One region of the Mesorhizobium sp. B2-4-6 genome, then DNA from elsewhere that is predicted to be linked to it. Evidence: predicted binding sites of a transcription regulator. Region 1 holds the regulator's gene; each other region holds the start of a gene.

Region 1 (5,799 bases):
ACGCCGACCGACGTCGGCGACGCCCATATGCGCGCGCTGGCCGCGAAAGCCCGGCAGGAGGACGGACCCGAGCGGGAGGCTTATCGCCGGGCGGGCGAAGCGCTCGGTTTCGGCCTCGGCAGCCTGTTCGCCCTCATTGACCCCGCGCCTGTCGCCATGGTCGGCGTCAGCGCGGCCGCCTTCGACCTGATCGAGCCGGCGCTGCGAGAGGCGATCGCCCAGACCGCCGGCGGCCAGCACTCGGAATCGATCTCCTTCGACACCGAGCCGAACGAACTGCCGCTGATCCGCGAAGGCTGCGCCATGCGCGCGCTGACCTTCGTCGATCAGGAGATTTTCGCGCCAGGGGTGCAGGCAAGAGCGGGGGCCGGGAAGAACGTGGCCTGAGGACCAGGAGACCACTGAAGGACCGAGTTCGGCCTTGAGCGGGAAATCATCCCTCGGCAGCGGGTTCTCCGCGATATCGCAGCGCGTCGACCACCACCCTGAAAGCCGACGAGTTCAGCCGCCTGTTTGCATAGTAGAGATAGTAGCCGGGGAGCGGGGGAACGAACACATCGAGCACGCTGACCAGCACTCCGCGGTCGAGATGGGCCTGTACCTGGTCGAGAGGCAGCAGCCCCAGGCCGACGCCGGCAAGGGCTGCATCCAGGATGAGATCGATCGAATTGTAGGTCGCCTGGCCTTCGACGCTGACGCCGACGATCCTCCCGCCGATCTTCAGGTTCCAGGCATAGAGCTTGTTTGACGTGGGCAGGCGCAGGTTGATGCAGCGATGCTCCGTCAGTTCATTGGGCTCGAGCGGCGCGCCGCGCAATCGCAGATAGTCGGGCGAACCGACGATCGCCATCGCGATATCGGGCGAAATTCTGACGGCAATCATGTCTTTGGCCACCTGCGAGCCCAGCCGCACGCCGGCATCGAAATTGTCGGCCACGACATCGGCCAGGCTGTAGTCGATGAATATCTCCACGTTCAGGCCGGGATATTGCGGCAACAGTTTCGCGATCGCCGGTGACAGGATCGTCCGAGCTGCGTGTTCAACCGATGTGATGCGGATCGTGCCGGCGGGCGTTTCCCTGAACTCGGCCAGCATCTCGATGCTCTGGTCGAGTTCGCGCAGCGTAGGCCCAAGCGTTGCCAGCAAACGCTTTCCCGCTTCCGTCGGCGCCACACTTCGTGTGGTCCTCGCCACCAGCAGGACGCCGAGACGCTCCTCAAGCCGTTTGACGATCTGGCTCAGTGTCGACTGGGAGATGCCGAGTTTCGCGGCGGCCTTGGTGAAGCTGCGTTGCTCCGCGACCACGTGGAAGGCGGCCAGGTCGGCGATCTCTTCGCGTCTCACTTATCATCCTACCAATAAGTCATAGTGGATTTTACCGGCTAATTCGATGAATTGCCACGGCCTAGAATGCAAGGGATCTCGTGCAGATGCATCGACGCCAACCCAGTGCAAGGAGTGCCATCATGGGCAAAATCAGCTTCCCCAACTCCAACAATCAGGCAATCGCCATGTCGGCCGTCATCAATTTTCCGGAAGACTTCAACAAGACCAGGACCTACCCGGCAGTCATCGTTTCGCATCCAGGCGGCGGCGTGAAGGAGCAGACGGCGGGCACCTATGCAAGGAAGCTCGCCGAACAGGGCTTCATCACCATCGCCTACGATGCCTCCTACCAGGGCGAGAGCGGCGGGCAGCCGCGCCAGCTCGAAAACCCCTCTGTCCGCACCGAAGACGTGAGCGCCGTGCTCGATTACCTGACCACGCTCCCCTATGTCGACAATGACCGTATCGGTGCGATGGGCATCTGCGCCGGCGCCGGCTATACGGCCAATGCGGCAATTGACGACCCGCGCATCAAGGCCGTCGGAACCGTGAGCGCCGTCAATATCGGCCAGATGTTCCGCAACGGTTGGGACAACAATATCAAGGATGCAGACGCCCGCGCCGTGATCGCGGCCGGCGCGGCGGCACGGACTTCCGACGCCAACGGTTCGGAGGTCGGCAGGATTCCGTTGGCGCCACTGAAGGAAGACGACGCTCCGAACGAAGAACTGCGCCAGGCCTGGGAATATTATCACACGCCCCGGGCCGAATACCCGACCGCACCCGGTTATGCGACGGCTCGCAGCCTGTCGCAGATCATTCCCTACGACGCCTATTCCAAGGCCGAGGCCTACCTCACCCAGCCGCTGCAGATCGTGGCCGGGAGCAAGGCCGGCAGCAAATGGATGAGCGACGACCTCTATAGCCGCGCCGCCAGCAAGGACAAGAGCTACCATGTCGTTGAAGGGGCCAACCACATGGATCTCTATGACGGCGAGAGATATGTCGATGAAGCAGTGTCGGTGCTGGCGCCTTTCTTCGGCAAGACGCTGCAACCCATCGGCGGAAGGTAATCGTCCAAGGGATGCGGGATCGACCAGGGTTCGTCCCCTTCGACCCGGAACAAGCGAGGTCATATGATCAAGGTTCTCATTCTCGGCGCGGGTGGCCAGATTGCCCGCCACGTCATCGACATGCTGGCGGGCGACGGTGACCTTCATCTGACCCTGTTTGCCCGCAACACGGCGCGCCTTGCCGGCCTTGCCGGGCCAAATCAGAACGTTGTCCAAGGCGACGTTCTGGACGCCGCAAGGCTCGACGAAGCGATGCAGGGACAGGATATCGTCTACGCCAATCTGACCGGCGCGGACCTCGACAGGCAGGCTCGGGCCGTGATTGCCGCCATGAAGAAGGCCGGCATCAGGCGACTGATCTTCATTCTGGCGCTCGGCATCTATGACGAAGTGTCCGGCAAGTTCGGCGAATGGAACGCCGCCATGATCGGCGAGGACCTGAAACCCTTCCGGCGCGCCGGAGACGCCATCGAGGCCTCCGGTCTGGAATACACGATCCTGCGGCCCGCATGGCTGATGGACGAGGCGGTCATCGACTATGAAACGACCGCGCGCAACGAGCCATTCAAGGGCACGTCGGTATCGCGCGTCAGCGTGGCCGATCTGGTTGCTCGGATTGTCCGAGCGCCGGATCGGCATGTCGGCGAAAATCTCGGCGTCGACAAGCCGGGCACGGATGGTGACAAGCCCGATTTCATGTGAAGCGGCGGCGGGGCAGAGGGCGGTTCCCACCGAACGGTGAACCGCTCTAATCCTCCCTGATCGCGTACCCCGCCCCGCGGATGGTGCGGATGACGTCCGGCATGCGGCCGTTGTTGACCGCCTTGCGCAGGCGCCCGACATGGACGTCCACGGTGCGCTCGTCGATATAGATCGTCTCGCCCCAGACATTGTCGAGCAGCTGGCTGCGCGAGAACACGCGGCCGGGATGGCGCATCATGAATTCGAGCAGGCGGAACTCGGTCGGGCCGAGCCTGATCTCGCTCTTCTTGCGGTAGACGCGGTGCGATTCGCGGTCGAGCACGATGTCGCCGACCTTGAGCACGCTGGACAGCACCTCCGGCTTGGCGCGGCGCAGCAGCGCCTTGACGCGCGCCATGAACTCCGGCGTCGAGAACGGCTTGACCAGATAGTCGTCGGCGCCGGTCGAGAGGCCGCGCACGCGGTCGCTTTCCTCGCCGCGGGCCGTCAGCATGATGATCGGCAGCCGCTCGGTCTCGGGCCGCATCCTGAGACGCCGGCAAAGCTCGATGCCGGAAACCGCCGGCACCATCCAGTCGAGCACGAGCATGTCGGGAACGTTTTCCTGAAGGCGGATTTCGGCCTCGTCGCCGCGGGTCACCACTTCGACCTGGTAACCCTCGGATTCGAGATTGTAGCGGAGCAGCACCCCCAGCGGCTCCTCGTCCTCCACCACCATGATGCGTGGCGCGATCATTGGGGTAACCTTTTCGTCAGGCCGCCGGCGCCGACATTGCGGTCTCGTCCTGCTTCGGACGATTGGCGGGCAATTGCGTGCCGGTCAGCACATAATAGGCGTTCTCGGCGATGTTGGTCACATGGTCGCCGATGCGCTCGAGATTCTTGGCGCAGAACAGAAGATGCGTGCAAGCGGTGATGTTGCGCGGGTCTTCCATCATGTAGGTCAACAGCTCACGGAAGACGGAGGTGTATTTGACGTCGATGCGCTCGTCGTCGTTGCGAAGCTTGGCCAGCGCCGTGGCATCGCCCACCATATATTCCTGGATCACGGCCTGGACCTGGATCAGCACCATCTGCGCCATGGAATCGATCGAATGCGTGAGGTCGCGCGGCGCGGCGCTGACGCCGACCGAGCCGACGCGCTTGGCGATGTTCTTGGCGAGATCGCCGATGCGTTCGAGGTCGCCCGCCATACGGATCGAGCCGACCACGTTGCGCAGGTCGTCCGCCATCGGCTGCCGCTTGGCGATCAGCGTGATGGCGCGGTCGTCGAGCTCGCGCTGACGAGCGTCCATGATGGCGTCGTCGGAGACGACGCGCTGCGCCAGCGCATTGTCGGTCTCGAGCAGCGCCTTGGTCGCGCCGCCGACCATCGAGCTGGCGAGATCGCCCATGTCGTTGATGAGCCGGCTGATCTGCCTCAGATCCTCGTCGAAGGAGGCGACGGTATGTTCGGCCATGATGATGTCCTCGTATGAACTCAGCCGAAGCGGCCGGTAATGTAGTCCTGCGTGCGCTTCTCGCGGGGCGAGGTGAAGATCTTCTCGGTCCGGTCGAACTCCACCAGCTCGCCCAGATACATGAACGCCGTCTGCCGCGACACGCGCGCCGCCTGCTGCATGTTGTGGGTGACGATGACGATCGTGTAGTCGGCCTGCAACTCGTCGATCAGTTCCTCGATCTTGGCGGTCGACAGCGGATCGAGCGCCGAGGCCGGCTCGTCGAGCAGGATGACCTCGGGCTTCACCGCCACGGTACGGGCGATGCACAGGCGCTGCTGCTGGCCGCCCGAGAGGCTGAGGCCGCTGGCGTTGAGCTTGTCCTTGACCTCGGTCCACAGCGCGGCGCGCTTCAGCGCCGACTCGACGCGGCTATCCATCTCGGCCTTGCTGATCTTCTCATAGAGCCTGACGCCGAAGGCGATGTTCTCGTAGATAGACATCGGGAATGGCGTCGGCTTCTGGAACACCATGCCGATCTTGGTGCGCAGCAGGTTGAGGTCCTGCGAGCGGTCGAGGATGTTCTTGCCGTCGAGCAGCACCTGGCCCTCGGCGGTCTGCTTCGGATAGAGCTCGTAGATGCGGTTGAGCACGCGCAGCAGCGTCGACTTCCCGCAGCCCGACGGGCCGATGAAGGCTGTCACGCTGCGCTCGGGCAGGGACAGGTTGATGTCCTTCAGCGCCTTCGACTGGCCATAGTAGAAATTGAGGTTCTTGACCTCGATCTTCGACTTCTCGACGGTCGTGTCGGCTACGTTCAAATCGGTGGACAACATCGGTTTCATCTGTCCTCTCTGCGTCCGGTGAGGCTGCGCGCGAAGATGCTCAGCCCGAGAACCGTCAGGGTGATTATGAGTGCGCCGGTCCACGCCAGTTGCTGCCATTCCTCATAGGGGCTGAGGGCGAACTGGAAGATGGTCACCGGCAAGCTGGCCATCGGCGCGTTGAGATTGCTCGACCAGAACTGGTTGTTGAGCGCGGTGAAGAGCAGCGGCGCCGTCTCGCCGGAGATGCGGGCGATCGCCAGCAATATGCCGGTAACGATGCCGGACAGAGCGGCGCGATAGGCGACCGAGCGGATCACCACCCAGCGCGGCGCGCCGATGGCGGCGCCTGCTTCGCGCAGCGCGTTGGGCACGAGGTTCAGCATGTCCTCGGTGGTGCGCACCACCACCGGGATCACCAGGATCGACAGCGC
Region 2 (5,799 bases), on a different contig from region 1:
ACTCGCCGACGCGGCGCCGTTCAGGCTGCTCGGTTCCGGGCGTGATGCCCCAATAGTTGCGGTAGATGTCCTGAAACAGATGACCAATCGGATGCATAACCATTTCTCCTTGGAATTGAACCGATCCAATCTATCGACGCTGAAAGTCGCTGTGGCTCAGCCGCGCTTGCGCTCCACGAGAAAGCGCGGGCGCGCCTCCATGGACTCGACCTGCCGCGCCGCTTCTCGCTGACGATGACCGAGGCGATGCCCCAATCGTTGCGGTAGATGTCCTCGAACAAATAGCCCACCGGATGCACGGCACCCTCCTGTCGAAATCCACTCCACCATGAAGCGGAAATTTGGATCGATTCAAATCATAGGCCTTATTTGCCCGACGTCAATCGAATTTGAATCGATCCAACAAAAATGTTAGATGACCGGCGACAATTCAGCGGTCATGTTCGTCGCGTTGACCGGATTCGGAGAAGGACATGGCATCACTCCTCGAAGGCCAGGCAAGACCGATCAGGTTGGCCGACATCGCCAAGGCCGCCGGCGTCTCGCATGGCACGGCCTCGAATGTTTTCAGCCGCCCCGAGATCGTGCGCGCCGAAGTGCGGGAACGGGTGAAGGCGGTCGCGGAGCAGATGGGCTATGCCGGCCCGGACCCGAAAGGCCGCCTGCTGCGCGCCGGCAAGGTCAACGCCATCGGCGTCGCCACCACCGAGCCCCTTTCCTACTTTTTCGACGATCCCTTCGCCCGCGTCATGATGGCCGGCATTTCCGAAGCCTGCGACGCCACCGGCGCGGGCATCGCGCTGGTCTCGGCAGCCAACCAGGAAAAGCTCGCCTGGAACATCCAGAGCGCGCTTGTCGACGGTTTTGTGCTGTTCTGCATCGAAGGCGGCTCGCGCCTTGTCGACCTGACGCGCGAGCGCAGGCTGCCCTTCGTTGCGCTGGAGCTCGGCTTCCAGGACGAGACCGTGTCGGCCATCGGCGTCGACAATGTCGCAGGCGCAAGGCTTGCCGCCCGCCATCTCGCCGAGCTTGGCCATCGCCGCTTCGCCGTCCTGTCGCTCGGCTTTGCCGACAACCGCACCGGCTTCGCGACGCCGGAAGCGGTGCGCAGCGCAGTCTACACCGGAACGCGCGATCGCCTTGCCGGTTACTTCGAGGAGCTTTCCCGCTTCGGCATCGATACGGCGAAAATTCCGGTCTATGAGACCGAGAACGAAGAAAAAAGCACCAGGACCGGCCTCGAGGCGATCTTTGCCAAGGGGGAGCCGCCGACCGCCATCCTGGCTATGTCGGATCGCATGGCCCTGATCGCCATCGACTGGCTGAGGGCACGCGGCCTCAATGTTCCCGGCGATGTCTCCATTGTCGGCTTTGACGGCGTGCCGGACGGCGCGCTGGCCACGCCGCCGCTGACGACGATCGCCCAGCCGATCATCGAGATCGGCCGCCGCGCCGCGCGCATGATCCTCGACCATGACGGCGCGGTGCGGCGCGAGACGATGGGCGTCGAGTTCGTCGTCAGAGGCTCGACCGGTCCGGCACCGAAAGCCTGAGCGGGTTCAGGTAATTCCGCGCGGATAGACCACCCGGCACTTTCCTTGCGCTGCGGTCAGTAGCCGCCCGCCCTCGCCGGCAGCGGCTGCACGCCGAACGTCGCCCGCGCAGGCTCCTCGCGCATCGGCTTGGCGCGGGAGGGGCTGAGGCTCGCAAGCCATTCGAGGTAGAGTGCAAGCGCGAGTTGCACGGCGATGCCTGCAGCGATCAGCAGCGTGTCGTAGGCCGGGCCGCCCGGATTGATCAGCTTCAGCACCTGCGCCGCCATGGCAAGCAGCGTGCCGGCGATGAACACCGGCAGCGAGCGCTTGCCCAGGATCGCCAGCGGATTGTCGGGCCGGACGCGGAACAGGTTCGAGATAGCCGGCAGCGCCACGATCAGGTAGCTGACCGACAGGATGTGCAGCAGCCGCGGCAGCGACAGGAAGGTCTTGTCGAAGCCGCCGATCACCACCGGCAGGTCGAACCAGGTGATCTGCCCCCAGAGCGGGCTGTGCACCCAGATCGCCGCTCCGATCACATAGATGCCGGCGGCTCCAAGCAGCCACGGATTGACCGGGATCCGCCCGCCGCGCTTCACATGCAGCATGGCGGCAAGGCCGATGTTGAACAGGAACTGCCAGGACAGCGGGTTGAGGAACCAAAGGCCCGGCTCCGGATAGTTCGGCGGCGCGACCTGCCAGATGCCGGCGACGAGCCACAGCAGGCCGGACGCGATCAGCGCCGGCACGGGCCGATAGCTGACGAACAGCACGAAAGCAGGTGCCGCCAGAAGCAGCGCCCCATAGACCGGCAGGATGTTGTTGTAGCCGAGTTGGTGGCCGAGGGTGACGATGCCGAGCAGCACCTGCGGCGTGTTCTTCATCAAGGGTTCGATGTTGATCATCGTCAGCATTTCCGGCCGGTGCGCGAACAGCGCGGCGGCGCAAAACAGCGCGATCACCACCATCGTGATGACGATGTGGGAGATGTAGAGCACGCCGGCGCGCCGCCACATCTTCAAGGTCGCGAGCAATCGGCCGCCCGGCTTGAACTTCGTGCCATAAGCCAGCGCCACCGAGATGCCGGAAATCAGCACGAAGGCCTCCGCCGCGTCGGAAAAGCCGAAATTCTTATAGGTCCAGTTCTCGAAGACCGTGCCAGGCACATGGTCGACGAAAATGGTGAGCAACGCGAGCGCGCGCAGCACGTCAATGCGCGTATCGCGCTCGACGATACGCTTGTCGCGGTCGTTGATACGCTTCTCGCGATCGTTGGAAACAGGGGTGGTCATCGACAAAAGGCCTCAAAGCTGGTTGTTCATAGCCAGCAATGCGACCCCCGGGGCGCACCGCTTCGATTTCCTCCCATGGGGAGTGTATCGGCGGAAAAACGGCCTGAATTGCGCCTGGTTCAATCAACTTTCGCGGAGCGCGAAAATATTCCGTTTTGAAGCCGGCAAATCAACGAATCTCTCATGGAATCAAGTGGATATGAGCGTGTCCGAATATAGCGACGAAAACAGCATCCTGCGCGAGGATCTGACATTTCCCTACCGTCTGCTGAAGCCGGCAAACGCCAGCGGCGACTGCCTCTTCGTGCTGCACGGGTCAGGCGTGGACGAGACGACGATGCTGCCGCTGGCGATGCAGATCGCGCCGCGTTCGGTGATCGTCGCGGCGCGCGGCCGCATTCGGCAGGAGGACGGATTTCGCTGGTTCGAGCGAATCACGCCGACCAGTTTCGAGCAGGCCAGCATCCATGCCGAGACGGCTGCCTATGCCCAGTTCACGACGGAAGCCGCGCGGCAACATGGGCTCCACCTGCAACGCGCGACCTTCCTTGGCTATTCGAACGGCGCCAATGTCGTCTCCAGCTTGATGCTGCTCCATCCCGGCCTGGTCAAGCAGGCGGCGCTGTTGAGGGCGATGCCGGTGCTCGACAATCCTCCAACGTCAGATCTTAGCGGCACACGGGTGCTGATCGTCGCCGGCGCCGCCGACCAGACCTACGGACCGTTCGCGCCCACATTGGTGACGCTGTTCAGCGAGCGCGGCGCCGAGGTCGACGCGCGCATCGTCGCCGCGGGCCATGAATTCGGCGATGCGGACGCCGCGATCGTGCGACAATGGCTGGCGGCGCCTACGCCAGTCGCCTGACCGCGCGGGCGAGGCGGGCTTCCGCGCCGGTGATCAACAGGTTGAGGCCCCGTTCTCGAACAGCGCCTCGTGGCCACCCCGCCCGGTAACGGGCCTCGTCTCGGTAGTCGGCCCACTCGTCATCGCAACGCTCTATTTTCCACACACGGAGTTTCTTTCCCGGTCTGGTTTTGATCGCTGGCGCAGCCCTTTATCTGCTCTGCCTGCCGCTACTCACAGCGGCCCGTTCGCCTGCGGCAACGCGGGCACCGGCACCTCGTGCCGGCACGAGTTGACAGGGTAAGGCATTCCACAATTCAAAGCGGCATAACGCTCTGCTGTCATATGTCTGTCACATACTGTCTATCGTGATACTGTTCACTCAGGGGGAGGTCTCAATGGCCGACGAGAACAGCATCACTCTGCTCGACGACACTTCGAAGTTGCCCGCCATTGCCGCCAGCCCGGGCGAGGTCGCCAGGATCGAAGGCGGCATCGATATTCGCGACCGCGCTGCGATTTCGGTCTTCGGCGACCGCGCCCAGCAAGCGGTCAGCGACTATGCCGACAAGGTCCTGTCGCAGATCCGCAACCGCGATCTCGGCGACACCGGCACGTTGCTCACCGACATCATCATGAAGGCCAAGAACCTCGATCCGGCTTCGCTTAAGGAAGAAGGGTTCTTGAGCAATTTGTTCTCCTCGTTCAAGGCACGGCTCGAGCGCTTCAAGGAGAAGTACGAGGACGTCGCCGGGCAGATCGACCGTATCGGCCTGGAGCTCGACCGCCACAAGGATACGCTGCGCCGCGACATCGCCGTGCTCGACGACCTGCATGAGCAGACCAAGGACTCCATCCTCAATCTCGACGCCTATGTGCAGGCTGGCAAGAAATTCGTCGACGAATACCGCGCCGACGAACTACCGAAGCTGAAGGCGGCGGCCGACGCCAAGGCCAGCGATTCCGCCGGAGCGCTGGAAGCGCAGACCTATCAGGACGCCGTGCAGGCGCTCGACCGGCTGGAAAAGCGCATTTTCTACCTGGTGCAGGCGCGCCAGCTCGGCATCCAGCAATTGCCGCAAATCCGCATCGTGCAGTCGGGCGACGAGACGCTGATCGAAAACCTGCAGGCCACCTCGGCGCTGACCGTGCCGGCCTGGAAGCAGAAGATGGTCATCCTGCTTGGGCTGACCAACCAGAAGTCGGCGCTGGACCTGCAAAAGACAGTGACAGACGCCACCAACGAGATGATCCGCCAGACATCGAAGATGATGAAGGACCAGGCCATCTCCATCGAGGAGCAAGCGCAGCGCGGCATCGTCGATGTCGAGACGCTTGCGCAGGCTAACCGCGACCTGATCGACACGGTGCAAGGCGTGCTCAAGGTGCAGGAGCAAGGCCGGCAGAAGCGAGCCGACGCCGAAAAGCAGATGGACCAGATGACCGCCGACCTCAAGAAAGCGCTCATCCAGGGCTGAGGGCCTCGATGCCAATGAAGCTTTCGTCCGTTCTGGCGTTGGCGGCCGCGCTGCTGCTGGCGGCCTGCAATTCGAGCAACGTCAAATTCTCGATCGTCTCCGGTTCCGAGAACACGGTGCTGGAGCCGATCGTGCAGGAGTTCTGCGCCAAGCAGGGCGCGACCTGCACCATCTCCTACCAAGGCTCGCTCGACATCGGCCTCGGCTTGCAGAAGGCCAGCGGGCTCGATCAGGACGCGGTCTGGCCGGCATCGAGCGTCTGGGTCGACCTGTTCGATACCGGCCGCAAGGTACGCAACCTCACCTCGATCGCGCAGATGCCGGTCATCCTGGGCGTGCGCAAATCCAAAGCCGCCGAACTCGGCTGGATCGGCAGGCAAGTCTACATGAAGGACATCCTTGCCGCGGTGAAGGACGGCAAGCTCAAATTCCTGATGACCTCGGCCACGCAGTCCAACTCCGGCGCCAGCGCCTATCTGGCGATGCTCTCCAGCGCGCTCGGCGGCAAGGAGGTGATCCAGCCCGGCGACCTCGACAACCCGTCCGTGCACGACACGGTCGGCGCCCTGTTGCAGGGCGTCGAGCGCTCTTCCGGGTCTTCAGGCTGGCTGGCCGATCTCTATGTCGATTCCGCGCGCAAGGGCACGCTC
Region 3 (5,799 bases), on a different contig from region 1:
CGCCGCCGCGGCCGTCATCCAGGCGGCGGCGGGCGCCGACATCATCGCGCCGTCGGACATGATGGACGGCCGCATCGGCGCCATCCGCGACGCGCTCGACGCCAACGGTTTCCAGGACGTCGCGATCATGTCCTACGCGACGAAGTTCGCCTCGGCCTTCTACGGGCCCTATCGCGAGGCGGTCGGCACCGCTGGCCTGCTCAAGGGCGACAAGAAGACCTACTATATCGACCACGCCAATTCGGACGAGGCGGTGCGCGAGGCCGAGCAGGACCTCGCCGAAGGCGCCGACATGCTGATGGTGAAGCCCGGCCTGCCCTATCTCGACATCATCCGCCGGCTGAAGGACGAACTGCAGATGCCGACCTTCGCCTATCAGGTGTCGGGCGAATACTCGATGATCAAGGCAGCCGCCGCCAATGGCTGGATCGACGGCGAGAAGGCGATGCTGGAATCGCTGCTCTCGCTGAAGCGGGCGGGCTGCGACGGCGTGCTGACCTATTTTGCGCCTGTGGTGGCGCAGATGCTGAAGGGCTAGATATCGCAGGCCCCAACGAGAGGCCGCCAAGGCGCGGCGACGCGACGTGTCAGCGCCGCTATCTTCCGTCTTGCGAACGATCGCCATAGGGCTTGGTGTCAGTAGGCTTCCGTAGCCTGCTGCGCATCGCGGAAAACCAATTACATTTTGCAATCAGAAAAGCTATTCCCTTACTGCTTGCATTTTGCAACCGATCGGGAGAAAACCGTGTCCAAGCTCCGTGTTAATTGCTTTACGCTCTCGCTCGACGGCTACGGCGCAGGTCCCGACCAGAGCCTCGCCAGCCCGCTCGGCGTCGGCGGCGAAAATCTGCACAAATGGATGATCAAGACCCGCTCCTTCCACCAGATGATCGGCAAGGAAGGCGGGACGACGGATACCGATGACGAGTTTGCCGTGCGCGGTTTTGAGAACGTCGGCGCCTGGATCCTCGGCCGCAACATGTTCGCGCCGAGCCGCGGCGAATGGCCGGACGATAACTGGAAAGGCTGGTGGGGCGACAACCCGCCCTATCATGTTCCGACCTTTATTTTGACGCATCACAAGCGCGCGGCGATCGAGATGGAAGGCGGCACGATTTTCTATTTCATCACCGACGGCATCCACTCAGCGCTCGAACAGGCGAAGGCAACCGCCGGCGGCAAGGACGTGCGCGTCGGCGGCGGCGTCTCGACCGTTCGGCAGTATCTGCAAGAGAAGCTCATCGACGAGATGCATCTGGCGATTTCGCCTGTGCTGCTCGGCTCCGGCGAGCACCTCTTCGCCGACCTCGACATACTGAAGCTGGGATACCGCTGCACCGGCCAGGTGGCCACTGCCGATGCGACGCATGTGATGATCGGGCGGGCGTAAGTACAGCTCTTTCTCCCCTTCACCATACGGGGAGAAATGCCCGGCGGGGCAATGAGGGGCGGCGCGACCTTTGAGATTAGCGGCTAGCTCGCAACGGCAGCGAATTGGCGCTCAATCGCCGACCGGCGCTGCCGCTCATCCGCCCTTCGGGCGTTCGTCGTTCGAAAAGCCAAGCAATTGGCTTTTCGCCCGCTGCGCGGACCACTCCTCACCTCCCCGTGAAAAGGGGAGAAGGAAAAGACCTCAATACTTCTCAGGCACGTAGAGCTCGCGCGGCAGCACCTGGCGCTCGTAGGACGGGTTGAAGACGCGGTCGGGCAGCGAGATGTCCTCGTGCGGAACCTCCTCATACGGCATCTGCTGCAACAGATGGTCGATGCAGTTCAGCCGGGCGCGCTTCTTGTCGTTGCCCTCGACGATGAACCAGGGGGCTTCGGGAATGTTGGTGCGTGCGAAGGTCTCTTCCTTGGCCTTGGTATACTGCTCCCAGCGCACGCGCGACTGCAGGTCCATTGGCGACAGCTTCCACTGCTTCATCGGATCGTGGATGCGCATCAGGAAGCGCATCTGCTGTTCCTCATCGGTGATCGAGAACCAGTATTTGACGAGCGTGATGCCGGAACGGACCAGCATACGCTCGAATTCCGGCACGTCGTTGAAGAATTCCTCGACTTGGTCCCCATTGGCAAAGCCCATCACCCGCTCGACGCCGGAGCGGTTGTACCAGGAGCGGTCGAACAGCACGATCTCGCCGCCCGCGGGGAGATGCGGCACGTAGCGCTGGAAATACCATTGCGATTTCTCGCGCTCGGTCGGTGCCGGCAGCGCCACGACGCGGGCGATGCGCGGGTTGAGCCGCTGCGTGATGCGCTTGATGACGCCGCCCTTGCCGGCGGAATCGCGGCCTTCGAAGACCACCACCAGCTTCTTCTTGTGGTAGGCGACCCAGGACTGCAGCTTGATCAATTCCGACTGCAGCCTGAGCAGCTCGCGGAAATAGGTCATGCGCTCCATGGAGGGCGGATGCGACTTCTTGTAGATCTTGGCGATCTCGAGCGAGAGCGCCGGCTCGGAAAGCTCAAGCTCATAGTCCTCGTCAAGCGTGTCCTCGAGTTCGGCTTCGAGCCAGTCCTTCGCCCCGGAATTTGTTTTGAGTTCGTTCATCGCGCAGCTCCTGCCTGCCAGCCATCTTCGCCCCATATGCGTACCGGCCGTGACCGCGAACGCAACTCCATAAGCCGACTGAGATACAGAGGCGCAATGACGGTTTTATTGCAATCGACCGGAAGCAGGCATCGATATCGAAGATATGTGATCGATCCGTGTCGATAGCGGGACGACAAGCGGCGGGAATTGTCCTACAAATCCCCTCGCCTCTTCCGGCGCCCTCCACGGCGCTTCTTCAAACAAATTGCGAGGACCGACATGGAATACCGCACGCTGGGCCGATCGGGCTTGAAAATCTCGACATTGACGCTTGGCACCATGACCTTCGGCGGCGCCGGTCCGTTCGCCGCCGTGGGCAATTCGGACCTTTCGGAAGCCAAACGCATCATCGACACCTGCATCGATGCCGGCATCAACCTCATCGATACCGCCAACGTCTATTCCAACGGATTGTCGGAAGAGATCATCGGCGAGGCGCTTGGCGGCAAGCGCAAGAACGACGTGCTGATCGCCTCGAAGGCGCGCATGCGCATCGGCACCGGCCCTAATGACGAAGGCCTGTCGCGCCACCATCTGATCCGCGAATGCGAGAAGAGCCTGAAGCGGCTCAGGACCGACGTCATCGACATCTACTTCGTCCACCAGTGGGACGGGCTCACGCCGCTGGAGGAGACGATCGCGGCGCTCGACACCTTGGTCAACCAGGGCAAGATCCGCTATATCGGCTGCTCCAATTATTCGGGCTGGCAGGTGATGAAGGCTCTTGCCGTCAGCGACAGCCGCCATCAGGCCCGTTTCGTCACCCAGCAGATCCACTACACGCTGGAAGCGCGCGAGGCCGAATATGAATTGCTGCCGATCTCGGTCGACCAGGGCCTGGGCGTGCTGGTCTGGAGCCCGCTGGCGGGCGGCCTGCTCTCCGGCAAATACCATCGCGACAGCCCGACCGCGCGCCAGGTCGGCGGCTGGACGGAGCCGCCGATCCGCGACGAGGACCGCCTGTGGCGCATCGTCGACGTGCTCAACGAGATCGGCAAAGCGCGCGGCGTCTCAGGGGCGCAGGTCGCGCTTGCCTGGCTGCTTGGCCGCCCGGCCGTGAGTTCGCTGGTGATCGGCGCCCGCAACGAGGCCCAACTCAAGGACAACCTCGCCGCGGCCAGCCTTTCGCTCACCGAGGAGGAGCGGCAGCGCCTCGACGTCGTCAGCCGGCCGCCGGTGCTTTATCCTTACTGGCACCAGCAGTTCACCGCCAGGGACCGTTTCGGGCCGGCCGACCGGGTGTTCGACCGCTCCCATGCCTAACCGGCGATGAAGCGCCAGACTTCCGCGTCGGGCTTTATCTGCCCGCTCAGCACGAAATATTTGTAGAGGACGAGCAGCGAGATCGCCTGCTCGTCCTGTTCATTGCCGAATTTGCGGCAATAGGCGTTGGCGGCGGCGGTTATCCGCCCAGCCTCGGCGGGGTGTTTTTCGAAATAGGCCACCTTGTCGACCAGGTCGGAAAAATCCTGCCGCAGAGGCACGTAGTGGACATTGGGCTCGACCTGGGCTTCCGCGAACCAGGTTTCGTAGGTCGGCTCCGGCATCAGGCAGAGCGAATTGGAGCTCATGATCCATTTCAGGTTTGTCGCGACATCATTGCCTTCGAGCGAGACGATGTAGCGATACTGTCGCTGCTGCTCGATGTTCAGGAACGGCTTGCGGTATCCGTCCGGCGCGTCGGCCCTGTGGGAGCCCGCATCGCAAATCGGCAGGTTGGCGGCCATTTCGACGAAGCGGGTGCGGATAGGATTGTTGAGATGACCGCGCCAGACCACCATCGGGCGCTTGTCTGCAAAAGACAGGTTGTCGGGCGGCATGTAGAAGTGGCGGAACTTGTTCAGCTTCATCAGCACGCCGTTCGCATTGTCGTCGCCGATGGGCCGGTCCTTGACGATCCTCGGAACCTCCGGAACGCCGATGACGTCGCCGAATTCGAAATCGATCCGCAGGCCGGGATCGAAATAGCGGGCGAATTCCTTGAGGTCGTAATAATACATGCTGGAAGCGGACGGCAGCTTGCCGATGGCCACGGCGTCGAGGCTTGGCGCGAACGAGTGTTCCAGCTTGTTGTAATAGGTCAGTCGCTCGCGAACCGTCTTGCCCGAAAGCCTGGCCTGCTCAACCCGGCTGGCCAGGCGGTCGCGGAACAGGGACTGCGGTGCGCGGTCGCGCGCAAAATTGCGCGCGTAGTAGAACAGCTTTGCGGCGGTTCGAGAGAGTGAAGCCATGCGTCCGCGAGTTCAGCAAGATGGTCAATGGTAGTCAGCCTTCATCCCCCTTGTCTCCTACAGCATTCTCCCGGCCATGTTGCAAGCCTGCTAATGCGAATGGCCCCACGAGAACCTTACGCTGCGACGACGGCGAACCCTCTGGCGCGCAGGCCACGCCGGTCGTCATGCAATGAGGTGACCAGCCGATCGCGGCTGCCTGCGATGTGAGCGGAAAGCAGCCGCGCCGCTGCCTCGGCATCGCCGCTCCTGAGGGCGGCGAGGATGGCATGATGTTCGGCCCAGGCACGGCCGAGCGCCTTTTCATCGCGCACCTCCAGCCAGCGCGCCCGCGACAGCCTGGTCATCGCGTCGCGAACGGCCCTGAGCAGAAACTCATTGCCGGAAAGCCTTGCCATCTCGATGTGGAAATCCATTCCGACCCGATGCCACTCCTCGCGCGGCGTCTCGGCATCGCAGGACTCAAGCATCGCCGCGATCACCTCGACCCCACCGCGGTCTTCGAGCACCGCCGTCAGGCGGACGGCCGCGACCTCGACCGCCTCGCGGTAGACGGCGATCTGCCCGAGTTCCGCGAGGTTGATCGGCGCGACCGTCCAGCCGCGACCGTCGCGGCCGATCAGCCCTTCCGTTTCCAGGCGCAGCAGCGCCGCCCGCACCGGCGTTCGCGAAGCGCCGAACCGGCTCTCGATCCAGCGCTCGGTCAGCCGCTCGCCCGGGCCGATCTCCAAACCGAGGATCATCTCGCGAAGCTGCCGTTCGACATTTTGCATCTGCGACATTGTCGTCCCGCTTTCCAAAGCCGCATTGACAGCCCCCGCATTGACAGCGGCGAGCGTCAGGTCCATGACGGATACCAGCTTGGTATCCCAAATTGGTATCCGTAACAACCCCAGCATTGGCACGCATGACATGACGACGCCGAACGAATCCGAACAGAGCGGCTACAACATCCATTGGCGGCGCAACCTT

What was found. The regulator PhoB, encoded in region 1, activates phosphate uptake and scavenging genes when phosphate is short. The targets are predictions, from matches to a motif close to TGTCATNNANCTGTCAT.
Positions count from the first base shown of each region.
Region 2: FJ957_RS25085 (toxic anion resistance protein) is a predicted target of PhoB. The motif match lies at 4,011-4,027, and genes of this name have one in related genera.
Region 3: ppk2 (polyphosphate kinase 2) is a predicted target of PhoB. The motif match lies at 2,651-2,667, and genes of this name have one in related genera.

Region 1 covers NZ_VFVI01000010.1:11,869-17,667, reverse strand. The annotation lists gene FJ957_RS22590 (ROK family protein) at 1-387, shown strand, start outside; gene FJ957_RS22585 (LysR family transcriptional regulator) at 434-1,345, opposite strand; gene FJ957_RS22580 (alpha/beta hydrolase) at 1,468-2,400, shown strand; gene FJ957_RS22575 (SDR family oxidoreductase) at 2,464-3,102, shown strand; gene phoB (phosphate regulon transcriptional regulator PhoB) at 3,149-3,838, opposite strand; gene phoU (phosphate signaling complex protein PhoU) at 3,855-4,562, opposite strand; gene pstB (phosphate ABC transporter ATP-binding protein PstB) at 4,583-5,386, opposite strand; gene pstA (phosphate ABC transporter permease PstA) at 5,383-5,799, opposite strand, start outside.
Region 2 covers NZ_VFVI01000012.1:81,088-86,886, reverse strand. The annotation lists gene FJ957_RS31925 (hypothetical protein) at 1-97, opposite strand, end outside; gene FJ957_RS25100 (LacI family DNA-binding transcriptional regulator) at 474-1,553, shown strand; gene opgC (OpgC domain-containing protein) at 1,610-2,827, opposite strand; gene FJ957_RS25090 (alpha/beta hydrolase) at 2,820-3,692, shown strand; gene FJ957_RS25085 (toxic anion resistance protein) at 4,070-5,149, shown strand; gene FJ957_RS25080 (substrate-binding domain-containing protein) at 5,158-5,799, shown strand, end outside.
Region 3 covers NZ_VFVI01000012.1:88,550-94,348, reverse strand. The annotation lists gene hemB (porphobilinogen synthase) at 1-538, shown strand, start outside; gene FJ957_RS25135 (dihydrofolate reductase family protein) at 746-1,390, shown strand; gene ppk2 (polyphosphate kinase 2) at 1,634-2,554, opposite strand; gene FJ957_RS25125 (aldo/keto reductase) at 2,816-3,859, shown strand; gene FJ957_RS25120 (glycosyl transferase family 90) at 3,856-4,827, opposite strand; gene FJ957_RS25115 (GntR family transcriptional regulator) at 4,944-5,609, opposite strand; gene FJ957_RS25110 (MFS transporter) at 5,674-5,799, shown strand, end outside.